DNA from 2 places in the Cytobacillus sp. T106 genome. Region 1 is predicted to be linked to the other one. Evidence: riboswitches for the same ligand, from Rfam matches in the RefSeq annotation. Region 1 holds a riboswitch; the other holds the start of a gene.
The links. Region 1 has a riboswitch for S-adenosylmethionine ahead of ABU165_RS19510 (LLM class flavin-dependent oxidoreductase). Riboswitches for the same ligand answer to the same signal wherever they lie in the genome.
Positions count from the first base shown of each region.

Region 2: it holds a riboswitch for S-adenosylmethionine, as region 1 does, so the genes downstream of both, ABU165_RS24495 (peptide ABC transporter substrate-binding protein) here and ABU165_RS19510 (LLM class flavin-dependent oxidoreductase) in region 1, are expected to answer to the same signal.

Region 1 is NZ_JBEUMK010000012.1:136,664-147,904, forward strand. It holds gene ltaS (lipoteichoic acid synthase) at 1-221, opposite strand, end outside; gene ABU165_RS19500 (YczE/YyaS/YitT family protein) at 591-1,205, shown strand; gene ABU165_RS19505 (ATP-grasp domain-containing protein) at 1,781-2,746, opposite strand; gene ABU165_RS19510 (LLM class flavin-dependent oxidoreductase) at 2,761-3,807, opposite strand; SAM riboswitch class I at 3,888-3,994, opposite strand; gene ABU165_RS19515 (helicase C-terminal domain-containing protein) at 4,097-6,388, opposite strand; gene ABU165_RS19520 (C40 family peptidase) at 6,492-6,938, opposite strand; gene ABU165_RS19525 (hypothetical protein) at 7,154-7,345, shown strand; gene ABU165_RS19530 (mechanosensitive ion channel family protein) at 7,393-8,427, opposite strand; gene ABU165_RS19535 (AI-2E family transporter) at 8,593-9,678, shown strand; gene ABU165_RS19540 (PAS domain-containing sensor histidine kinase) at 9,742-11,166, opposite strand.
Region 2 is NZ_JBEUMK010000026.1:30,790-42,030, forward strand. It holds gene ABU165_RS24445 (sigma-70 family RNA polymerase sigma factor) at 1-394, opposite strand, end outside; gene ABU165_RS24450 (response regulator transcription factor) at 767-1,363, opposite strand; gene ABU165_RS24455 (sensor histidine kinase) at 1,360-2,496, opposite strand; gene desA (Delta(5) desaturase DesA) at 2,599-3,633, opposite strand; gene ABU165_RS24465 (glucose 1-dehydrogenase) at 3,936-4,721, opposite strand; gene ABU165_RS24470 (GRP family sugar transporter) at 4,738-5,592, opposite strand; gene ABU165_RS24475 (hypothetical protein) at 5,775-5,972, shown strand; gene ABU165_RS24480 (TetR/AcrR family transcriptional regulator) at 6,087-6,746, opposite strand; gene ABU165_RS24485 (YkvS family protein) at 6,949-7,125, shown strand; gene ABU165_RS24490 (hypothetical protein) at 7,297-7,452, shown strand; gene ABU165_RS24495 (peptide ABC transporter substrate-binding protein) at 7,543-9,165, opposite strand; SAM riboswitch class I at 9,334-9,431, opposite strand; SAM riboswitch class I at 9,509-9,612, opposite strand; gene ABU165_RS24500 (DUF3231 family protein) at 9,808-10,821, shown strand; gene ABU165_RS24505 (DUF6254 family protein) at 11,023-11,148, shown strand.

The DNA.
Region 1 (11,241 bases):
TGTATCTTTCCTTTAAAAAATAGTGCGATCCCCAAGAATAGAAGGGATGAGCTCAGCGGGTTCAGGAAAAGCAAAAATTCCTGCATGCTGTTGTCGATTCCTAAATTGAATTCAATCTGGTATGCAGCATATGTTTTCAGCCACAGCAAAACAACTGCCAGGAAAAAAACGCTCATGCTGTTTTTAAATAGCTCCTTAGGCGATTTTAAGATCGATTTCATCCTTTTACACCTCTTAATTTGTAAAGTTATTGCAAGAGCACAAATTCCTATTTCATACTTCCTGCCAAAACTAGAAAAACTTAGCAGCCGCTAAGTTCGGAAAAACGTTATACTCCAAACCCACGGGCTCAGAACCTAGTTTTTGTAAAAGATTCGTTAATTAATAGTGAACGAATGTTAAATACTATACCATATTTTAACCCACTTGAAAACATTCATCAAATTTGAAGCAAAGTTTATGTTGGGAAAAAATTAATCTTTTCATAAGGCAAATGGTGATGATACAATGTATCTTCCGCATGAATCCGCTTTCTCTCATGCGGCTAAAACAGGAAAATAAGGTGTAACAGCCTGATAAAGGAGAACAACATGAAGGAAAGAATTTTATTTTTTGCAGCAGGGCTGCTTGTCCTCACGTTAGGTGTGGCGCTTATTATCAAATCTGCCCTCGGCGCCTCTGCTTGGGATGCACTGGCAGTTGGCGAGTCCCATCTTTTCGGGCTGACCGTAGGGACTTGTGTATTCATAAATGGAATTGCTCTGATCATCATCAACTCTATATTATTGAAGAAAAAGCCGGAAATCCTGGCGGCAGGAACCATTCTGGTCATTGGTGCTTTGATTGATTTCTGGCTGCTGGCAGTATTCAAGGACTTTTCTCCAAGCATGCTGCTCACCCAGTCCTGTACTTTGCTCTCAGGCATATTGACAATGGGTCTGGGGATCGCCGTCTACCTTCAGGCAAAATTCCCTCCAAGCCCGATGGATACCTTGATGGTCGCCGTTCACACCAGGTTTGGCCTTTCTTTAAGGACTTCCCGTATAGCCAGTGAAGGATTTGCCCTTATTCTGGCGTTTCTTTTCCAGGGAGCGATCGGCCCTGGAACCATCCTGGTCACACTGACACTCGGCCTAGTGGTGCAGTATTTCCATCCTAAGCTGGAAATTATAATGGCAAATGGGTTGAAGAAAGCTGTTGTATAAAATATTTCGGGTTCTGTCAGTATAAAGTCCGAATTGGCAGTACTTGCAGCAGACTCTTTAGCAGTGAAATTAGCACACAAAAAGCTCGGAGCTATAATGCTCTGAGCTTTTTTTATAGAGATTGCACTTTGTTGAAGATAAGCAACCGTATGTTCAATTAACGATTTTGTTGTGAGGCAGGAATACCAGCTAAAAGAGCAATTTTTCCCCACCCCACCCTACTAAAAGAGCTGGCCTTCCAGGGACAGGATGAGGTTCAGCGCGGTTTGACAAATTAGCGGAGAAATTCCCGTTAATTTCAAAAGAGCTCTAAAAACAGCTTAAATAGAGGGAGAAATTCCGGCTATCGACCCGAAAAAAAGGAAAATTCACCATTTTGCTTCGCTTAACCGGAAAATCTCCGCTTATTTATACCCTTTCGAGCCCTATTATCAATTTAACCGGAAAATCTCCGCTTATTAATTTTTTGTTGGCAACCCACTCCATTCCTTCACTATCCTGCTCCTTCCATCCGGAATTGAAGTCACACTATCAAAAAAGGCCGCTCCCAAATGAGCGGCCTTCTTCTATTATTATCACACTCTGCTGTATTCCCTAACCTTAGCCTGTTCTTTTTCAAGCTCGGCACCGAGGAATTTGGCGGCTTCAAGCATGCCGTATTTGCCTGCTTTTGCCTCTGCGTCAGAATTATAATTTGTGTTTGTGTTGACATCATACGTATAAATATCCCCATTGGCATTTTTAATAAATTCAATGCCGGCGATTTGAATGCCGTTATTCCTGAGGAAGGTTTCGTATTTTTCAATGATCGGGTCGTTGAAGCCTTCAATGATCTTAAACTTTGGCTTTTCTTCCACCTCTTCGCCAACAGGACAGAACAGATCCCCGATTTGGCAGGCATCGGCCGGGCAAAGCTCAAAGCCTTCTGATGTATCCACCTGGACGGCATAGACGAATTTTCCGCCCACGAATTCGCATCTGGTAATATATGATTCTGGCGACTCAATATATTCCTGGATCAGAGTGATGCCATCGACAGGCTCTTCAAAATTCGGCCCTTCGACATATTCCCTCAATGCGTCCAGAGAATGGAACAGCTGGACGCCGAGCCCTTTGCCTGCGCGGTTATGCTTCGTGATGAACGGAGCGCTGTCGAGCTTTACAGCTGCTTCAAGAATTTGATTTTTTCCGACAGCTGCTATTGTTTTCGGAGTGGCGATTCCTGCAGCATTCAGCGCTGTATATTGATTGACTTTGCTGACCTCCAGCCTTAAAGCGCGGCTTCCGTTGAAAACGGTGCGGCCATGCTGCTCAAGCCATGACAGGACAGATTCCGTCAGCTCCGGTGCAAAGCGGTTCCCCCTTGTGTGGGAAGATGCGCTCATCCTGCTGTAGAAAATCCCCTCCGGAGGTGCACTGGTCAGGTCAACAATCCCTTCATTCAAAAACCATTCCTCATAAGGAAGACCCAGCTCTTCCAGCCTTTTTGTCAAATGGGCAGTCCATTCGCTGTTTTCGTGTATGATGTGTATTTTGCTCATATGTTCTCCCTCTTTTACTTTAAGATTTTCCTTTTGGCTTCAACCAGCGGCATGACTTTTTCCGAAAATCTCTGCATTTCCTCCAGCTGTGGAGAGAACTGAAGCAGAAGCAGATCGACGCCGGCTTCTTCATAAGCAATAATCTGTTCAGCAATCTGTTCAGGGGTTCCGATCAGATTTGGCCTGAGGCCCCGGTTGGAAACGGAATAATCGTACAGCTTTACCTGCTGCTCAAGCTGCGATTTGCCTACAAAATCTTTGTAGCCTGCATAGCCGCTTGATTCTTTTACATTGGTGATGCGGGCAAGCTCTTCCTGCGCCTCTTCTTCTGTGTCGCGGCAGACAATGTAGGCTGCCATGCCAAAAGACTTAAATGGCTCATTCCCGCTTTCCTGCCTGCGTGCTCTCATGTCATCAATTTTAGTTTTTACTTCTTCAACTGTCCCGCCGTGCATCACATAGGCATCGCAGTGATTAACAATTGCTTCCTTGCCGCGGGGGCTTTCTCCGCCTGCATAAAGGATCGGATTCGGCCTTTGCACCGGCTTAGGGGACAAATGGGCGTTTTTAATAGAATAATAGCTGCCGTCAAAATTAAAGGTTTCTTCTTCCCATAAACCCTTCATGACCTTGACGAATTCTTCTGTCCGGTCATAGCGCTCATCATGTTCAGTAAAGATGCCGGCATACTGGCGCGCCTCTTCCTCCCACCATGCGGATACAACATTCAGGGTAAAACGGCCATTGCTGATATGGTCGATATTGCTTGCCATTTTTGCCGTCACCGCAGGATTATGGAAGCCTGGGCGGACAGCCGTCATAATTTCTATTTTCTCAGTCACCGCAGCAAGAGCGGCCGCAGTTGACCATGCTTCAAGTGAATCCTGCTCCGGGCCTTTTATATCATTCAAGTAAAGTTCTGCTATTAATGTGGTATCATATCCCCACTTCTCTGCTGCCTGGATGACTTCTTTCGCATAGCTGAAGGTCGGGGGCATCTTCTCGTCTTCTACATTGCGCAGCCAGCCGCCAAAGATCGGCAGCCAAAATCCGTATTTCATCTGTCTCTTCTCCTCTCACTTGCACCTTGTTGTCAGCAATAAAAAAAACTTCTCCGATAAGAAGAAGTTTGTATGCCTCTATCTTATCTGCCAAAGCATTGCGCTTTGCTGGATTTAGCACCATTCTGACTAAGTCAGCGGCTGCCGGGTATCACAGGGCCAGTCCCTCCACCACTCTCGATAAGAAATATTCAATTGATTTCATAGTAATCCTACAACAAAGGTCGGCTTTCTGTCAACTGACTAGTCTAACTATTTTTAAAAATGTTTTTTTTCCTGCAAGCCTTTTTTATCGTGTGAGCCTTTTTAGCGGAAACCATTCTGCAGGGAGCAGTTGTTCATATCTTTTTTGAAGGAAGCGGTCATCAATCAGCAGGATGGTTCCTGTGTCTTCCTCTGAACGGATGAGGCGCCCGCCAGCCTGGGCTGCTTTATTGGCTCCCGGAAAAGTATACGCATAATCATAGCCGTTTTTTCCTTCAGCCTGAAAATAATCTTTAATCAGATTACGCTCAAGACTCAGCTGTGGAAGCCCCACACCAACAATAATGACACCGCCGAGCCGGGTTCCCTTCAAGTTGATCCCTTCTGAGAAAATTCCGCCCAGCACAGCGAACCCAAGAAGGCTTTCTTCAGGTTCCTCCTTAAAGGAAGACAAAAATTCTTCTTTTTCTCCCTCTGCCATCCCCTGTTCCTGTACCATCATCCTGATAGTGCTGGATTCTTTCATTTGTTCATGGATTTCCCTCATATATTGGTAAGACGGAAAAAAGATTAAGTAATTCCCGGGCCGTTCAGCTGCCAGCTTTTCTACCGATCGGATCAAAGCTTCACCTGTCGCGCTTCTGTCCTTATATCTAGTTGAAAGCGGCAAAGCAAGAACTTCTGCATTTTCTTTCGGGAACGGGGAAGGCAATGACAGGGAATAATGATCCTCATTCCAGCCCAGCATGTTCTTGAAATAATCGAATGGCTGGAAGGTAGCCGAAAAAAAGAGTTTGCTGCGGAAGCCCTTGCCCATTTTCTGGACAAGATAGGATGGATCTAAACAAAACAGCTTGAGTACTACATCCTTTCCGGACTTTTCTGTATAAATGACAAATCGCTCATCTGCCAGCCTTGATATCCTCAGGAAAGCCTGTACAGAAAAATAAGTATCAAGCAGCAGTTCCTGGCCCTCATCTCCCCTGCCGCTGATCAGCTCCTTTTCTGAGCAATGAGCAAAGTCCTCAAGATGCTCCAGCAGATTTTCCGGCAGCTCTTCGTGAATGCGATAGCTTTCCTCCTTTAATTCTCTATTGAAAGAGATAAAAACATCATTCATCTTTTTAGCTGCTGCAGAAAGCTGCGGGGCCGTGTTTTTATAAGCCCTTTTCAGCTGAAGGAAATTCTGCTTCCCCAGATCCGCCGAAAACATATCCCTCGCCCGGTCCACCAGATTATGCGCCTCATCGATCAGAAGAGCTGTCTTTTTCTTGCCTTCTGTATGAAGCCTTTTCAGGGACACCCGGGGATCAAAGATATAATTGTAATCGCATATGACTGCGTCTGCGGCATATGCAAGTTCCAGGGAAAATTCAAACGGGCAGACTGTGTGCTTCATGGCATATTTTTCAATAACACTCCGGTCAATGATGGATTCATGAGAGAGGATATCAAGGACTGCTTCATTGAGGCGGTCATAAAACCCGTCAGCGAACGGACAATGCTCTTTCTGGCAGACCGTCTGCTCCTGAAAGCATATTTTGTCCTTGGCCGTTATTGTTACCGTGTGCATATGGAGGCCTTTTTGCTGCATCAATGAAAAAGCTTCTTCGGCTGCCTGCCTTGTGATAGTTTTGGCTGTAAGATAGACCATCCTTGACAGCAGCCCCTCTCCCATCGCCTTGATGGCGGGAAAAGCAGTTGAAATGGTCTTTCCTGTCCCGGTCGGCGCCTGGGCAAACAAGTCCTTTTCATCCAGAATTGATTTGTACACAGCTTTTGCAAGCCTTCGCTGTCCCTTCCTGTATTCCGGAAAGGGAAAAGGCAGGGCTTTAATGCTGGTATCCCTTTTTTCCCTATGATGGAGCATGAGCCGTGCGTAAGGATAAAAGTCAGCAATCAGCCCCTTCACATAACCTTCGAGGAAGGATAAAGTCTCCACCTTCCTGAAGCGCTTTTCTTCTTCAGTGTGGATCTGCAAGTAGGTAAGCTGAACGGTGATTCTCTCAAGCCCGCGCTCTTTTGCAAGCATAAAAGCATAGCATCTTGCCTGAGCCCAATGCACAGGATGGGTATCTTCATCGAAAGCTGACAAATCCTTTGCCGTCGACTTGATTTCATCTACAACCAGTTCCCCATCCTCCTGAATAATCCCGTCACATCGCCCCTCAAGAAGGAACTCAATCTCCTCATGCTGAAGTGCTTCCTTCAAGAAAACCTCATATTCATCTTCTTCCTTATAAGTACTCTGAATTTTCTTGTGCGCTTTCGTTCCTTCAGCCATCGAGGAAGCTGCTGCAAACCCGGACTCAATGCTTCCGGAACGATAGACATATTCCGCCAGGCTTCTGGCAGAAATTCTCCAGCTTTTAGTCATCACAAGGTCTCCTTGCCATCTATGATAGTACCATTATAGCACATATGTTCCCGGATTCAGGCAAACAAAAAGGGCGGGATTGTCCCGCCCTTGGTTATCATAATTAAATTCGTTTAGCTCCATAATAGGCTTTGCTCCAATAAGGATTGGACATAGAATCAATCTTAACGCCCTTAGAGCTTGACGCATGGATGAATTTGTTGCCTCCAAGGTAAAGGCCGACATGTGATGGACCTTTTTTATAGGTGCTGAAAAAAACGACGTCCCCTTTTTTCAGGCTTTTCTTTTGTACGGCTTGTCCCGTTTTATAAAGCTGCCCGGTAGTTCTGGGAATCTTTTTTCCGGCTTTGCTGTAGGTGAATCCGACAAGGCCGGAACAGTCGAAGCCCTTAGGCGAAGTGCCGCCCCATTTATAAGGAACTCCTATGTATTTTTGGGCCACTGCAGCCGCAGAAGAACCATAGGAAGCCGCTTCTGTATTTTCTCCCCCAAACAATCCGGCAAAAAGCAGGCTAGTGCAAAGAAAAACGCTTGTGATCAGCTTCTTCATGTTGTCCCCCAAGTAATTTTCTCTCTCTGTTTTGTGATGAACTTAGTTTCTCACATGCTTCCTGAAAAATAATTTACAAAAACATGTTTGTTATGTAACAAAAGGATTACAAATATTGACGTTTTTCGACCAATAAAATTATAGTAAGCGATTACAAAGTACCCAATCCTCCAATTTATTAGATACATATACTGTAAATAAAGGAGGTGTTCTTAGTGCAGCAGCTTCCCCTTCTATATCTTGCCTGCATCCTTGCAGGGTATGCACTGATTCAAACAGCCGGACTGGCTTTTGTGACAGGGGGCTTTGCCGCATTTATTACCGCTGTTGGTGTAACAGCCATGATAATATTTGCAGCTGCCCTGCTTTTCCTCGGCTTGAAGGCTTTATTGGGCCGCAAGCTTTAGTTTTGATTACTTGCAAAAAACAGAGGCCAGGTGCCCTGGCCTCTGTTTTACATACCTGCCTCTTTCTCTGCAGCAGGAAAGGAGGCAAGGCTGATATCATGTTCATAAAAGATGCCGGCTATAGCATGGCGCAGGCGGCTTTCATATTTTTGCTTAGTATCGAAATTTTTGACCGGGACCTCGATTAAAAACAGCATCGTATCATACTTAAAGTCAACCAGCCTGATTTCAGCAAGGTTTACTTTTAAATACGCTGAAAAATGATCAGCTTCCTGAAGGACCGCCTCTTTCAGCAAGTTTTCAATTCTGCCTGTATCTTCTCCGAATTTTATATTGACCTCCACAGAAGCAAGCATTTCCGATCCAGTCCGGTTTTTGATGATCTGTTCAATAAAATGCTGGTTTGGAACGATCAGCGTTCCCTCTTTCGCAGTTCTTACTATCGTGGAACGAAGCCGTATGCTTTCAATGGTTCCGATTTTATTATTGATCTCAATCAGTTCCCCTACTTCCACAGGCCGTTCAAACAGGATGATGATGCCTGAAATGAAGTTGCCGGCAATATTCCTCATCCCAAAGCCGATTCCGATCCCCAGCACCCCGAGAGCCGCTCCTGCCGCAGTAAGGTCAAGACCGACCGTTGTCAGGCTGACGGCAACCGCCGCTATCATGATCGCATAATAGATGAAGCGGTTGAATGTATATCTCAGCCCCCTGTCGACATGATAATGTTCATAGACAGAAGACAGAATCTGCAGCGTAAGAACCCTGACAAACTTATTCGCCAGAGAAACAATAAGGAAGGCCGTAAATATCAGCCGCAGTGAGACTTTAACGTCCCCTGCCTGATAGAGCGTATAATTCAGCCAGTCCTGCGTTGAAAAAAAGTTCAGGAACAGTATCAGGGAAGCGTAAAAGGCCGCCCAATTGAGGACCGAGAGCATGCCTTCTTTTGCTTCCGGCTGGGCCCATCGCCTTCTTGCAGCAAAAAATTGCAGGATGAACTTTAGAAGCCAAATAGCCGCAAACCAGGAGAAAAACTGAATATATTCTTCTCTTGTTAATTCTTTAAAAAAGTCCATTGCCGTTCACCTTTACTTCTTTTATTTCTCTTTGTATTCCTTATAGGGCCGCTTTCTAAACAGGGATAATTTTAAAAGCCGATAAAAGAAGGGGTTTCGGTCCCGGCGGCAAGGGAAAAAAGGAAGGATACTATCAATTGAATTCAGGGATTCCAGGGGGATAATATGTGGATTAAAAAGCCGTTTTTTATGTATATAACAGGAGCCATACTCGTGCTGGTTGTTATTTTTCTATTGGGTAAGATCGATTGGTTCATCTGGCCATTCCGGAAGCTTGTGGCGACCATTTTCTTCCCCATCCTGATATCGGGTCTTCTTTATTATATCCTCAGGCCAGTCATCCGCTGGCTGAGCGGCTATATGCCGAAGACCGCTTCCATCCTTATTGTATTCGGTACGCTGATTGGCATTGGAACCGGAATTTTTTATTTCGGCGGAAGCCTGATAGCAGAACAGATCACCCAAATATCAGACTCTTTCCCTGACAAAATGGAGGATCTTACATCAGAGACAAAGGAAATGGTGGATGAGAATGACTTTGGCTTCCTTTCCTATGAGGAGATCGAGCAGAAGGTCCTTTCCTATTCGCAATCATTCATTAATACAGTCGGCAGCAACCTTACCGGGATCATTTCAGCCATAACCAGCATCGCAACCGTCCTGGTAGTTGTTCCCTTCATTCTTTTCTATTTTTCAAAAGATGACGAAAAACTCCGGCCGAAACTGCTGAAATGGATACCGGATGAGCATAAAATAGAAGGCAACCGGATTTTGCTGGACATCGACAAAACCTTATCAACTTATATTATCGGCCAGTTTATCATAGCTTTTGCCGATGGTGTCCTGATGTATATCGGTTATCTGATCATCGGCCTGGATTATGCTTTAGTGCTGGCATTGTTCGCCACGTTCCTGACAGTCGTCCCTTTTCTCGGACCGCTTCTAGGCATCATTCCTGCCATTTTTGTCGGTTTGATGCAGGAACCTTTCATGGTGATTAAAATCCTGATTGTCCTTGTTGCGGTCCAGCAGCTGGAGGGGAATCTCATAACACCGCAGGTAATGGGAAAAAGACTGAACATCCATCCGCTGACAGTCATCCTTGTCCTGCTGGTGGCAGGTTCCCTTTATGGCTTCATCGGCATTCTGGTGGCCATTCCATTTTATTCTGTTGTTAAGGTGATTGTGAGGGATTTCTGGAAGTTCTACAGGCTCCGCCACCTGGCAGGCTCAATTGGAAACAAAGAATGATAGATAGAACAAGAACCGCCTGGAGACGCAGCCAGGCGGTTCTTGTTCTTTTTCGAGGTTTTTTCACATACCGTGGACCGGAAAATATACTCTTACCGTAGTCCCTTTGCCCTCATCGCTTTCGACTTTCACCCTCCCATGATGATCGTCAGCGATTTTGTAGCTTGTCATCAGGCCAAGGCCGGTTCCTTTCTCCTTTGTTGAATAAAAAGGCTCTCCCAGGTTTGCAAGCCTTTCTGCCGGGATGCCGCATCCGCTGTCCTTGATGATGGCGCATAACTCCCCATCCGCCTTTACCGTGCTAATGATGCTGCTCCCTTTTTCTTCGATGGCATCAAGCGCATTTTGAATGATATTGATAAAAAGCTGCTTTAATGAATTAGGATCTCCAAGCAGTGGATACGGTCCATTTCCTGGCTCGAATGTGAGTTCTTTATTGTTCATGAGCGCCTGCGGCATCATCAGGTCAACAACATGCCTGATGACATCATTTAAATCAAGAACTTCGACCTTTGTGCTGTGGGGCTTTGCAAGAGCCAGAAATTCAGTGATGATATTGTCTATTCTGTTGATTTCATTGATGATGATGGAAGAAAAAGCAGGATTGAAGCTCCGGCCATCTGAAAACAGCTGCATGAATCCCTTGATAGGCGTCAGCGGATTCCTGATTTCATGTGCAACTGCAGCAGCCATCTGGCCTACAACAGCCAGCTTTTCTGACCTTCTCAGCAGTTCATTGGTCTCAATCCTTTGCTGAATGTCCCGGGAAACGGATAAAATCTGAGCGCCGCTTTCAAATGTATATTCATCTATTCCTTTAACATGGGATTCCATCCAGATGTAGCTCCCATCCTTCTTTTTTACACGATGAGTGATCAATAACGGCTCTCCGATTCTCAGCATAAGCTGATATCTTCTGCGGACTTCTTCGATATCATCAGGATGAATGAGCTTAAAGGCATTCAGCTCCAGCATCTCGTCAGGCTCATACCCCAAGATCCGGTTCACTGATGGTGAAGCATATAAATACGTAGCGTCATATTTGTGCAGGATAATCAAATCAGAGATATTGTCTGCCAGAAGCCGGTAATTCTGCTCGCTTTCTTCTCTTTTACTTTCCAATCGCTTTTGTTCGGTAATATCCACGATCTGGCCGAACATATATTGATCATCGGCACTTTCTCCCTTAACAAGGGATAGATTGAGCTGCCCTGTCTTATGTGAGCCATCCTTGCAAATGTAACGCTTTTCCAGCTCATATTCTGTCCGTTTTCCGTCCAGGATTTCATTGAGCAGCTCCAAATCTTTTTTATAATCATCCGGGTGGCTTATGTCCTCAATTGTAAGGCCTGCCCACTCTTCCATTGAATAGCCGAGAAATTTGCAGAATGCCTCATTTACAATCACTTGGTCTATATGGCCGATCACTACAGTCTGCGGGATCCTGGATTGATAAAACAGCTGCATAAACATGTTAGAATTCTTCATATTGCCTCCGATAAACCTCTAAGCGTTACTCTCATCTTACTAAATATTAACCTTTTCACTCAATCATAATCTGGA
Region 2 (11,241 bases), on a different contig from region 1:
TGTATTTGACCGGCAATTTTAAGATATTTTCCATCAGGCGGTCCTGCCCATCTTTTTCAATCAGTTCATCCTCAGCCGATCTCTCCCTTTTGTCAAACCAGAATAGTTTGTCAGTAAACTGGAGATGGAGGTAATGCCAGCTTCGCAGATGATCTTTGCATTTATTTGCGGCAATTCGGAAAATCCACGTCTTAAAGGACGATTCACCCTTAAAATTTTCCAGATTCATATAAACGCTCAGGAATACATCCTGAAGAACATCCTCAGTCTGCGGCCAGCTTTTCGTATATGTATAAATAAATCGCTTCAATTTCTCGCCATACAAGTCCATGGCAAATTCTATGGCTTGGTCTTTTGTAAGCTTCAGCCAATCTCTATCGATGTCAGGGTTCAAAGGCTCCCTCCTTGCTGCCAAAAAAGCCGTTTGTAATATAGACGCAACACAACTGTAAAAAGGGTCAAAAAATAGGGAATTTTTTCTGGGGAATATAGGAGGACGCTCAGAAATCTTAAAAAATAGGGAAGCTCTGTCTGGATTGAGGATATACAGTCTGAGTTTAGCAGTGTGGGAATATATACTTCAGCTGATTCAGGATGATTCTGCATATATTTGCAGTTTTTCTGCCTGAATATGGAGGAGTTTTGCCAGCACTTTGAAGGATTCTACCTAAAACTCCTTTCTTTCTACCCGGAATCGGCAATAATTTTTCCAGCTTACAATTTTTTCAAAACTTAAAAAGAGCTGGAATCCATCCAGCTCTTCTCATTATTTGAACCATCCCTTTTCACGGGACCGTGTAATCGCTTCTATCCGGTTTTGTACTTCAAGCTTTTCCAGAATGGCAGACACATAATTGCGGACAGTCCCGCTTTTAATGGACAGCTCTGCTGCAATTTCATTTGTGTTCTTTCCGTCCGCGACCAGTTCCAGTACTGCTTTTTCTCTTTCGGTCAGCGGATTTTCTTCGGCATACATATCATCCATCAGCTCCGGGGCGTAAATGCGGCGGCCAGCCATGACACTGCGGATGCTGCCTGCCAGCTCTTCGCTCGGGCTGTCTTTGAGCAGGTAGCCGCTCACGCCGGCTTTGATCGCCGATTGAAAATAGCCTGTTCTGGCAAAGGTAGTCAGGATAATGACCTTGCAGATGCCTTTCAGTTCTTCCGCTGCCTCAAGTCCCGTTTTCAGCGGCATCTCAATATCCATGATGCAGATATCCGGCTGGTGCTGATGGACAAGGGCGACGGCTTCCTCGCCATTTCCTGCCTTGCCGACAACTTCCATATCATCTTCAAGGCTCAGCAGCGAACCAAGTGCACCAAGCATCATACGCTGATCTTCTGCTATGACAATACGAATCATTGCAGCTCCTCCTTTTGTCTGATCTTCACAACATTCGGCACCCGGACAATCAGTGTAGTTCCCCCGTCCTGGTACACCTCCATAGTGCCATTGACAAATTCAGCACGCTCCCTGATACCGAGCAGTCCGCTTCCTTTGCCAATGTCCCGGTCAGGATCAATGCCAACGCCATTGTCACTGACTGTGACTGCAGTTTCGTCATCGGCCTGCCTGATTTCCACGATAACCTCGGTAGCATTGGAGTGCTTCACCACATTATTCACTGCCTCCTTCAGGCACATGCTGAGGATGTTTTCCACAAACAGTGAAACATTGACAAGCTGCCGCTCCTGTTTAAGCACAAACGAAATCCCTGCAGCCCCGAGTATTTGTTCAATCAGGACTACCTCCTCCTTCAGCCGGATCCCCCTCATCTGCGAGACCATCTTCCTGACCTCATTCAGGGCGGTCCTGGCTGTCTGCTGCACATCTTTCAGCTCGGAACGGGCCTGCTCTGGATCTTTATAGACTAATTTCCCCGCCAGATCGCTCTTAAGCCCGATCAGTGAAAGCTTCTGGCCGAGCGTATCATGCAGGTCCCTGGCTATCCGCTGCCTCTCTTCCATCTTAACCAGCTCTGAAATCCGTTTATTGGCATCTTCCAGCTGCGACTCCAGCTTGCCCCGCATATTCCGGTTTTTGATGCTGAATGGCAGGAGGATGACGCTGAGCCAGCTGATGATTATAAATGGGATCTGCTTCACGAATAATGGATCCTGCAGGACAAACTGATAGTTGATTGCCGCAGAAGCTGCTGTCAGGTGAAGGATATAAAGAATGGCGAAAGCGGCCTTCCCTGTGATATTGCCGATGAAATAAGCAATGAAAAATGAAAAATACACATAACCGAAAAGTGTTGTCATCGCTGTTGAGATCCCGATCAGCACGATGGCCCAGATATAAACAGTCCATCCCCTCGAAAGGAAGGCCAGCCGGAAGAATAAATAAAAGATGACAGTTAAAATGATGCCGGCAACGATTTCCGCTGTTGATGAAGACTGAAAGATGAAATAGAAAGGCAGTATCGTTAGAATCGCCCATATATAAGGGGAAATCCCGGTGCTGCTGTTAAAGACAAGCAATTTTTTCTTCATTATACATCTCCAATATCTTTTGTATCCTTATTTTACATAAAAATGTCTTTTCAAAAAAGGACAGAGCCATGATATTCGGGCTCCGTCCTTTGAACTGGCTTTTTAAACTGAAACGCTTTTCTTCTTCTGTGCTTTCAGCAGGTGATGGATTTCCCTGAAAGAAACAAAGCTGCGGCTCTGTTCATTCCATAATCGGTATTTCAGCGACTTCAGACTAGTTGACAGTGTGATCGTCTGGACATTATTGAGCAGCGGTTCCTTATTATGGGCATCCTCCAGAAAATAGTTCGGAACCCTGGGGCTGAGATGATGGACATGGTGGAAGCCGATATTGCCAGTCAGCCACTGCAGGAGTTTCGGAAGCTTATAAAAGGAGCTTCCATCAACAGCTGCCCTGACAAATTCCCATTCTTCGTCGTATTCGAAATAAGAATCTTCGAACTGATGCTGTACATAAAACAGCCAGATGCCAAGCGCACCGGAAATATAGAAAATCGGTCCCTGGATAAGAAGGAAGGCCTTCCAGCCTACCAGCCAGCACATAAATGCAATCACAAGGACAATCAGGATGTTTGTGAGATAAGTGTTCATTTTTTCCTTAGGCCGTGCTCCCTTGCGGTTGAAGCGCTGGGCAATGAGGAACTCATAAATCGGTCCGAGGCCGAACATCACAAGCGGATTGCGGTAAGCGCGGTACTGCATGCGCTGCCAGAAGCTTGCGTCCAGGTATTCATCAACCGTCATGACCCAGATGTCACCGGTGCCCCTTTTATTCAGGTTGCCGCTTGTTGCATGGTGGACAGAATGGCTGTGCCTCCATTGATGGAAAGGGAATAGTGTCATCACTCCTGTGATCATGCCAAGCACTTCATTCGCCTTTTTGCTTTTGAAAAAAGAGTTGTGGCAGCAGTCATGGAAAATGATGAAGATCCTCACCAGAAATCCTGCATTCACAACAGTCAATATAAACGTGATCAGATAAGATATTTGCATGGTTTCATAGGCCAGATACCAAATGAGAAAGAAGGGCACCAGCGTGTTCATTAGCTGGAAGATACTGCTCTTTGTATCGGCTTTTTCGTAAGGAGAGATATTTTTCCTTGATAATTTGCCAGGTTTTGACGTTTTTTTATCCATATAGTTAATCCTCCTCGTACTTGCTTATTTCATTATGTAATACATGGAGGCATGATGTAAGGCATACATGTCATAGGGTGGACATGATAAATGTCATGGGTGGGGTTTAGAACTTCAAGTAGTTTCTTCCCCGCAAAGCACATACGGGGTCTTTAGCTTTCTGCTATTTTCGCTGGAGTCTGCTTATTCCTCTCAATCAACAAGGTCTCCATAAAATCAGATATCACTAAGTAAATACTACATTAAAAAGAGCACGGAAATTTTCTCCATGCCCTCTTTTTCCATGTTATTTAATAATCTTTTTATCCCTTCCCTGCCTGGAATCCGGGATACTGCGTCATACCTCCGTCAGCGAAGAGTGTGAGCCCGGTGACATAGCTTGCTTCTTTTGATGCCAGCCAGACGGCGCAGGCTGCGATTTCTTCGGGCTTTCCGATATAGCCCATCGGAATGAGCTCCAGGACGCCTTTTTCCAGTTCCGGATCCGAGAATTTTTCTGCGTTGATCGGTGTGTCGATGGCGCCGGGTGCAATGCAATTGACACGTATTCCTTTAGGGGCAAATTCTAGTGCGAGTGTTTCGGTCATCAGCTTCACGCCCCCCTTGCTGGCAGCATAATGGACGAAGTGAGGCCAGGGGATACGCTGGTGGACGGATGACATATTGATGATAGAGCCTTTTATGTCGTTCTCCAGCATATAGTTGATTGCTTCTCGGGAGCCAAGGAACTGACCTGTCAGGTTTGTGTTGATGACTTTATTCCAATCATCCAGTGAGAGTTGCTCTGATGGAACTTCATTTTCAATCCCGGCATTATTGACCATAACGTCAAGGGAACCAAAGGTATGCACAGCATGTTCAATGATCCGCTTGACATCTTCCTCGCTGCCGACATCCCCCTGGATGCTGCTAGCCTTTCCTCCTGCGTTTTCAATCTTCTCAATGATTTCGTCGATATTATCATCATTGCTGTGATAATTAATGACGACATTCGATTTTTCTGCTCCGAATCTTTCGGCCATTGCCCGCCCAAGCCCTGAGTTTCCACCTGTTATCACGACTGTTTTTCCTTCAAGGTCTTTGTACATATCCATTCTCCTTTTCTTATCCTTTTGTAAATCCAATCAGCACTCCGCCTGCTATGATGAGCAGGCACCCTGTGATGATAAGGATTGTTTGCTTTTTGGATGTTTTCTCGCCGAGAAGGAAAATCCCTCCCAGGGTAGAGATGACGATTCCTGTCTGAGAAAGCGAGAAGCTTGTTGCCACGCCGATTTTCGGGAGCGACAGCAGAAGCGTCAGATTTCCGGCTGCCCAGATCAGCCCTGTCAGAAGATTCCTGACAGCATATTTATTGAACGGCTTATTTTTGATTGTGAGTGCCGTACCGCCAATCACCATTCCAAGCGCCTGCGGAAGCAGCGCAGACCATCCGTCGATTTCGAGCCAGTTAATGATGACAACATATCCGACAAAACCAACAGTTGAAATAAGCAGGGTGACCAGCCCTTTTTTCAGATTCTTAGACTCATCATTCCCCTCCTTCTGGCCCCAGGAAGTCATGACTGCTCCGGCGATGATCAGGACAAGGGCAATGATGCCGAGCGTAATCTGAACCCCTGTCGACCATTCATTGAAAACGACAATCCCGAAAAAGCTTGTCCCGATAAGCTGGAGTCCGGTCGATAGCGGAGTAGTCTTAGCGACTCCAAGGTACTTCACTGCCCCAAACTGATTTTTTTGTCCCAGGGACCAAAGCGCCCCTGAAGCAAGTCCTGCACCCCATACAAGCGGTGACAGTTCCGGTCTGACAAAGAGAAATACCGCTCCTGCAAAAATCAGTGCGCCGATGGTTGTCCCAAAGGTCTGGCTATTATCATCCCCTCCGAGTTTATTGCTGACCAATATAATGCTGCCCCAGCATGCTGCTGTTATGACAGCCAATAAAATTCCTGACATGTATGCGGTCCCCTTTCTCGCTGATAAAAAACAAGATGCTGATATTAGCTTTTCCCTGATTGGGCTAAAAATGAAACCTCGAGTTAATAAGCACAATAAAAGGAATTTTTTTACAGATAGCAGAGTAATTGGACATATCTTTGCGGACATATGATCTAAGATAAGTCGGGAAGGTGAAAGAAATGAGAAAAGACGGGCAGTTTATCTTCTTCGTAATTGAAACGTCTTCCATCAAAAAATTCCTTACTTTGGAGATGGGTTTTGGGACAGCTTTCTATTATGGGGCAAAGTTTATTTTCGCCAATGAGATTACTTCAATATGTACTAGCATTTTGGCAGTGGAGGCTTTAAAAAAAGGTCTGAAACAGCTCGAGAGGTAAAAAGTTCATACAGTTTGAAGTGTACTTGGATAGGTCTAAAAAGACACTGTTCGCTTTAATGTAAAATATTCCTTGGCTCTACAAAAATAAGGCCCGGCATAATGCCAGGGCCTTCTATTTCATTTCTTCAGCCTCATTCTTCCCATTGCGACTGATTGCCTCAGGAGGGAAAATCATCCTGCAGATGATTCGGGCTGCTTCCAGTGTATTGAGCGGCGAAGAACTTTGCTCCTCTTTATGAGGTCCATTTTCGGCCAAAATGAGGGCAGACCATGCGGCAGTGTCAAGATCTATGTCCTTCCAGGTCAATCCTTTTTGCCTCGCCTGTTCTAAACCCTGCACAATCTGCATATGTATATTTCTCCGAGCCTCCTGCAAAATGCCGGCCAATTCGGAATCCTTGGGCAGCAATTCAGGCAGCACACGATGGATGCCGACGGCTTCAAGCCTTTTGTAGTGCTCATCCAGCAGCCGGGCAAGGAGGAGAACCGGGTCTCCATTTAGCCAGTCGGGCTCAGGAATTATTAGAAAGTCGATTTTGTCCTGCAGCAGTGCCATCAGCAGCTGGCGCTTATCAGAGAAATAGCGGTAAAAGGTGCCTGTGGCCACATCGGCTGCGGCTGCTATTTCTTTTGCTGTTGTCATTTCGTAGCCTTTTTCTATGAATAGCCTCCGCCCGCTTTCCAGGAGTGCCTTTCGTTTTTGAAGTGCTCTTTCCTGTTTGGGCAGTGATGGGAATTCGCCCGGAAACGGGCCGGCATTTTTATCCGCCATAGGCTCACCTCCAAACTCATCATATCATATAAAGAACATAGCAGAGAGCTTAAAATCAGGCAGCGAAAAAACATGAACCGAAGTTCACCTTATTGTTTGACAGGGGTTTTTTATGGTGCAATAATGAACTTAATTTCACTAGGATAGTCCTTACGTCATAGTTTTTTACTGATTGAAAATTTAACGATAAGGGGTTGCACATATGGCAAAAGAGGGAGATACAATCAGATTTAAAAGGCATGACCTTACCATTACCGGAACGGTTGTGAAGGTTAAAGAAGAAAGCGTTCTTGTCCAAATAAGCGATGAGGATGCACTGCTGTTAAAAATTGATACACCAATAACGGTTGTATCGCATAAAAATTACAAGATTGTCTGAAAGCGTGATATGTATAATGGCGGCCGAAGATATTAATAGAAAAAAAGCTGCTGAGTTTATTTGCTTTTACATGAAAAAATACGCAGGATTTAAGCTATAAAGGTAGAATTGATTTATATGTTTAATCATTCTGCCAATTGATCAAAATTCATACCCTGGGAGGATTCTGGCATGGAAATCAGCAAAGACTCAAAGAAATTAGCGGTAGATTCACCTGTTTTGCTAAAAGGGATTGTAAAGGCTATTTACAAAGATACCGTTCATATCCAGATCGGCGGCAAAATCATTGCTCTGCCAGCTTCCAATATGCCCGCCGCTTCCTCTTAACCTGCAGCCTGATGAAGGCTGTTTTTTATACTCACATAGGAATTTTCACCTTGTAAAAGGAGCCGGTATACCGGCTCCTTTTGTGCAGACTTATTCAGAAACCTTTTCAGCATATCTGAAATCCGGATTATTGAGCGGGCTGAACCGGATTCCCTTAATATTTTCTTTTACAACCGCATTCTGAGAAGAAAAGTAGATTGGGATGATCGGCATCTCATCCATCAGGACAGATTCAGCCTGATGCAGCAGTTCAAATCGCTTTGCTTCGTCCTGCTCTGTCAGTGACTGGTCAAGCAGCTTGTCAAATTCAGGATTGGACCAGTTTGTAAAGTTGCTGGAACTGCCTGAGCTGTACAGATCCAGAACAGGGTACGGATCCAGGAAGTCCCCTACCCAGCCCATGCGCGCCGCCTGGAAGTTTTTCTGCTTGAAAGTATCTATGAATGTTTTCCATTCCTGGTTCTCCAGCTTCACTTCAACCCCAAGGTTCACCTTGAACATTTCCTGCAGAGCTTCGGCAATCTTCTTGTGGTTTCCTTCTGAATTATATTTCAGGGTTACAGAAGGAAGCTCCTTCCAGCCTTCTTCCTTCATTCCTTCTGCAAGCAATTCTTTTGCTTCGTCCGCATCAAAAGAGTAGTAAGGTTTCTTCTCATCCCGGAAGTCCTTCCCTGACGGCCCTTCCACACCGTAGCCCACATAGCCGTAGGCTGGCTCTTCGCCGCCTTTAGAAATGTTTTTTGTGATAGCTTCACGGTCGATTGCCAGGCTGAAAGCTTTGCGGATTTTACTGTTATTGAAAGGCTCTTCATTTACATTGAATGTATATGTATAGACACTGAATTGCGGAGAGTTGATAAATTCCTTGCCCCCCTTTTCGATATCTATCGCATCGGCGGCAAGATTCTTGATCAAATCAATATCGCCTGATTTATACATCTGATATTCGGTGTTGGCATCAGCCACCATTTTAAAGTTTACGGATTCAATAGTAATATCTTTACTGTTCCAGTATTGGCTGTTCTTTTTCAGAGTAAGAAGATTATTATGTTCCCATTTGCCGAGTGTATAAGCGCCATTGGTCACAATGGTTTCCGGCCCTGCAGCCCAGTTTTCGTCTGCTTCGACTGTTTTCTGGTTCACCGGCATGAAGCCCTGTCCCATCAGTACTTTCGGAAAGAACTTGATCGGGGTGTCCAGCTCCACCTTCAGGGTATGATCGTCTTCTGCAGTAATTCCTACATCTTCCACAGAACCATTTTCCCTGTTATATTCTTCAGCCCCTTTTATGTAAAAAAAGCTAGAAGGATCATAGGCGCCTGTTTCAGGATTCAGGACCCTTTTCCATGCAAACTCAAAATCCTTTGCTGTCAGCGGATCTCCATTGGACCACTTCTGCCCGTCCCTGATTGTGAAGGTATATATTTTACCGTCTTCTGAAACATCAACCTTGCTGGCTGCCCCTTCCACTGCATTTCCGTCTTTATCATAGCGGTATAAGCCTTCATATAAGTTATCGATCACCCAGAAGGAAGTTGTATCAGATGCAAAAGCAGGATCAAGGGTATACGGCTCCCCTCCAAGATTGGCATTCAATACTTGTTCAACGTCATTTTCTCCGGATGCTGATCCTTCTTCACCATTGCTGCACCCTGCAAGAACAGCCAGCGCAAACAGCAGGATGGCCAGCGATACCAGTGATAATTTTTTCATAATTTTATCCTCCTTTTATTTTAGCGCTCTAAATCGATTTATCATATTAAAATACTAAGATTTAAATTAGCAATCCCCCCGTCCTTTATGGCTTATTCCGAAAATATCCTTTACTTCTTTACCATACTAAAAAACCTCCCGGCAAAGACAGCTGAGAGGAATGGTCTCTGCTTATCTTTCCGGTATACCGGTGGAATTGGCACAGTGTCAACAGACCTGCTGCCGAGGCTTCATCGGGCCAGTCCCTCCGCCTCTCTGGATAAGTGATATAGTTTTTTAGCTGGCAGAAATAAAAAAGCCCCTTCTGCAGATAGAAGAGGACAGTATGTATGAACAAGATCCCTTCTTATCTGCCAGGCCTTTGCCTGATGGATTTGGCACAGTGTCCGGATGAACCTGCTGCCGAGACTTCTTCGGGCCATACCCCTCCGTCTCTCTTGATAAGAAATTATAGATATATAATTTTTCGGTGCACTAAGAATAACCAATTTAGAAAATTTCGTCAACAGAAAAGATAAAAGTTCTACTTTTCTATATTTTCAAACAACAGAAGGGCTAAAGACATAATTAGGATAGTTCCTGCCTTATAATTCCTCCCTAAATTGCAAACACTATTTTCATACTGATTGAAGGAGTCTTCCTATGGACAAGAAAACCCCCCTTACATCGGCAGAAATCGCGATGCTCTGGACTACTTATATGAATGACAGCATGTCAAAATGTGTTCTTGGCTATATGATTACCCATGCAACAGAAGCTGAAATTGGCGCTGCCCTCCAATTTGCCATTGATCTTTCGACCAGCCACCTGCAATACCTGGAACCCCTTTTCAAAGAAGAAAAAATGGCTGTTCCGAATGGCTTCGGCGGAGGCGATGTCAATCCTGATGCTCCTAGTCTGTTTTCAGACACCTTCTGCCTGGCATATATCAACCATATGGCAAAAGCGGGAATGCTTGCTTACAGCGGCATGCTTGCTATGTGCGCCAGAAATGATATAAGGAAATTCTTTACCGAAGGATTGGCAGAAACGGCCTTGCTCTACAATATGACTACAAACCTGATGCTTGAAAAAGGGATTTACATAAGAGCTCCCTACATCTCGTATCCGCATGAAACGGATTATGTGGATACAAAGAAATATTTAAGCGGCCTGAACCCCTTTGCGACTAAAAGACCTTTGAATGCGGTGGAAATTTCTCATCTGACCGTGAATATACAGACAAATTCCATCGGGCTGCAGATTGCCGCAGCTTTTGCACAAACAGCTCGGCTGAAAGAAGTACAGGAATTTATGCTGAGAGGAAAAGAAATTTCCCAAAAGCATGTTGGCATTTTTACGAAGATTCTGCTGGAAAGCAATATACAGGCTGTAGGTTCACCTAATATAGCCGTATACGATACAACTAAGCAGGTATTTTCCGATAAGCTGATGATGTTTCATATGTCTTTGTTAAGTGCAACCGGGTCCGGAAATTATGCTACAGCAGGTGTTGCAAGCCAGCGTACTGATGTAGCAGCCAGCTATCAGCGGCTAGCCGTTGAGATTGCCCTGTATGCTAAAAGCGGAGCAGACATTATGATCAAGCACGGCTGGCTGGAGCAGCCTCCCGGAACGACAGACCGTGATGCATTGGCTAAAAAAGGAACACCCTGACCCCATCTTTAAAAGCTGGGGTTTGTGCTGTTCTTTTTTCGTTTGCTTCCATGATTGAATACAACCGGATTATACCAGCAGATAAGCAATTAAGGAACCTGGACAAAATATACCCAAGACTCCAGCTGGGAGAAAGTTTTAAGACTGAAAAAGGGACATCAGGCAAATCTAAAAAGGATACCAATGAGAGGAGGGCTTCTCATGACACAGTCTAAAAAGCAGGAAGAAAGACAGTGGCGGCAGAGAAAAGAAACTCAGCATCCGCATGGTAAGGTTAAATCATTTGATCAGCTGGCTGATGAACCCGGCAAAGGCGGACGCTCCTGAAAGAAAGGGTCCGGGACATAGTCCCGGGCCTTTATTTAGACTTTACATTTCCTTTCTGGCGCTGAAGTTGCTAATAAACTGGGAAAGATGCTA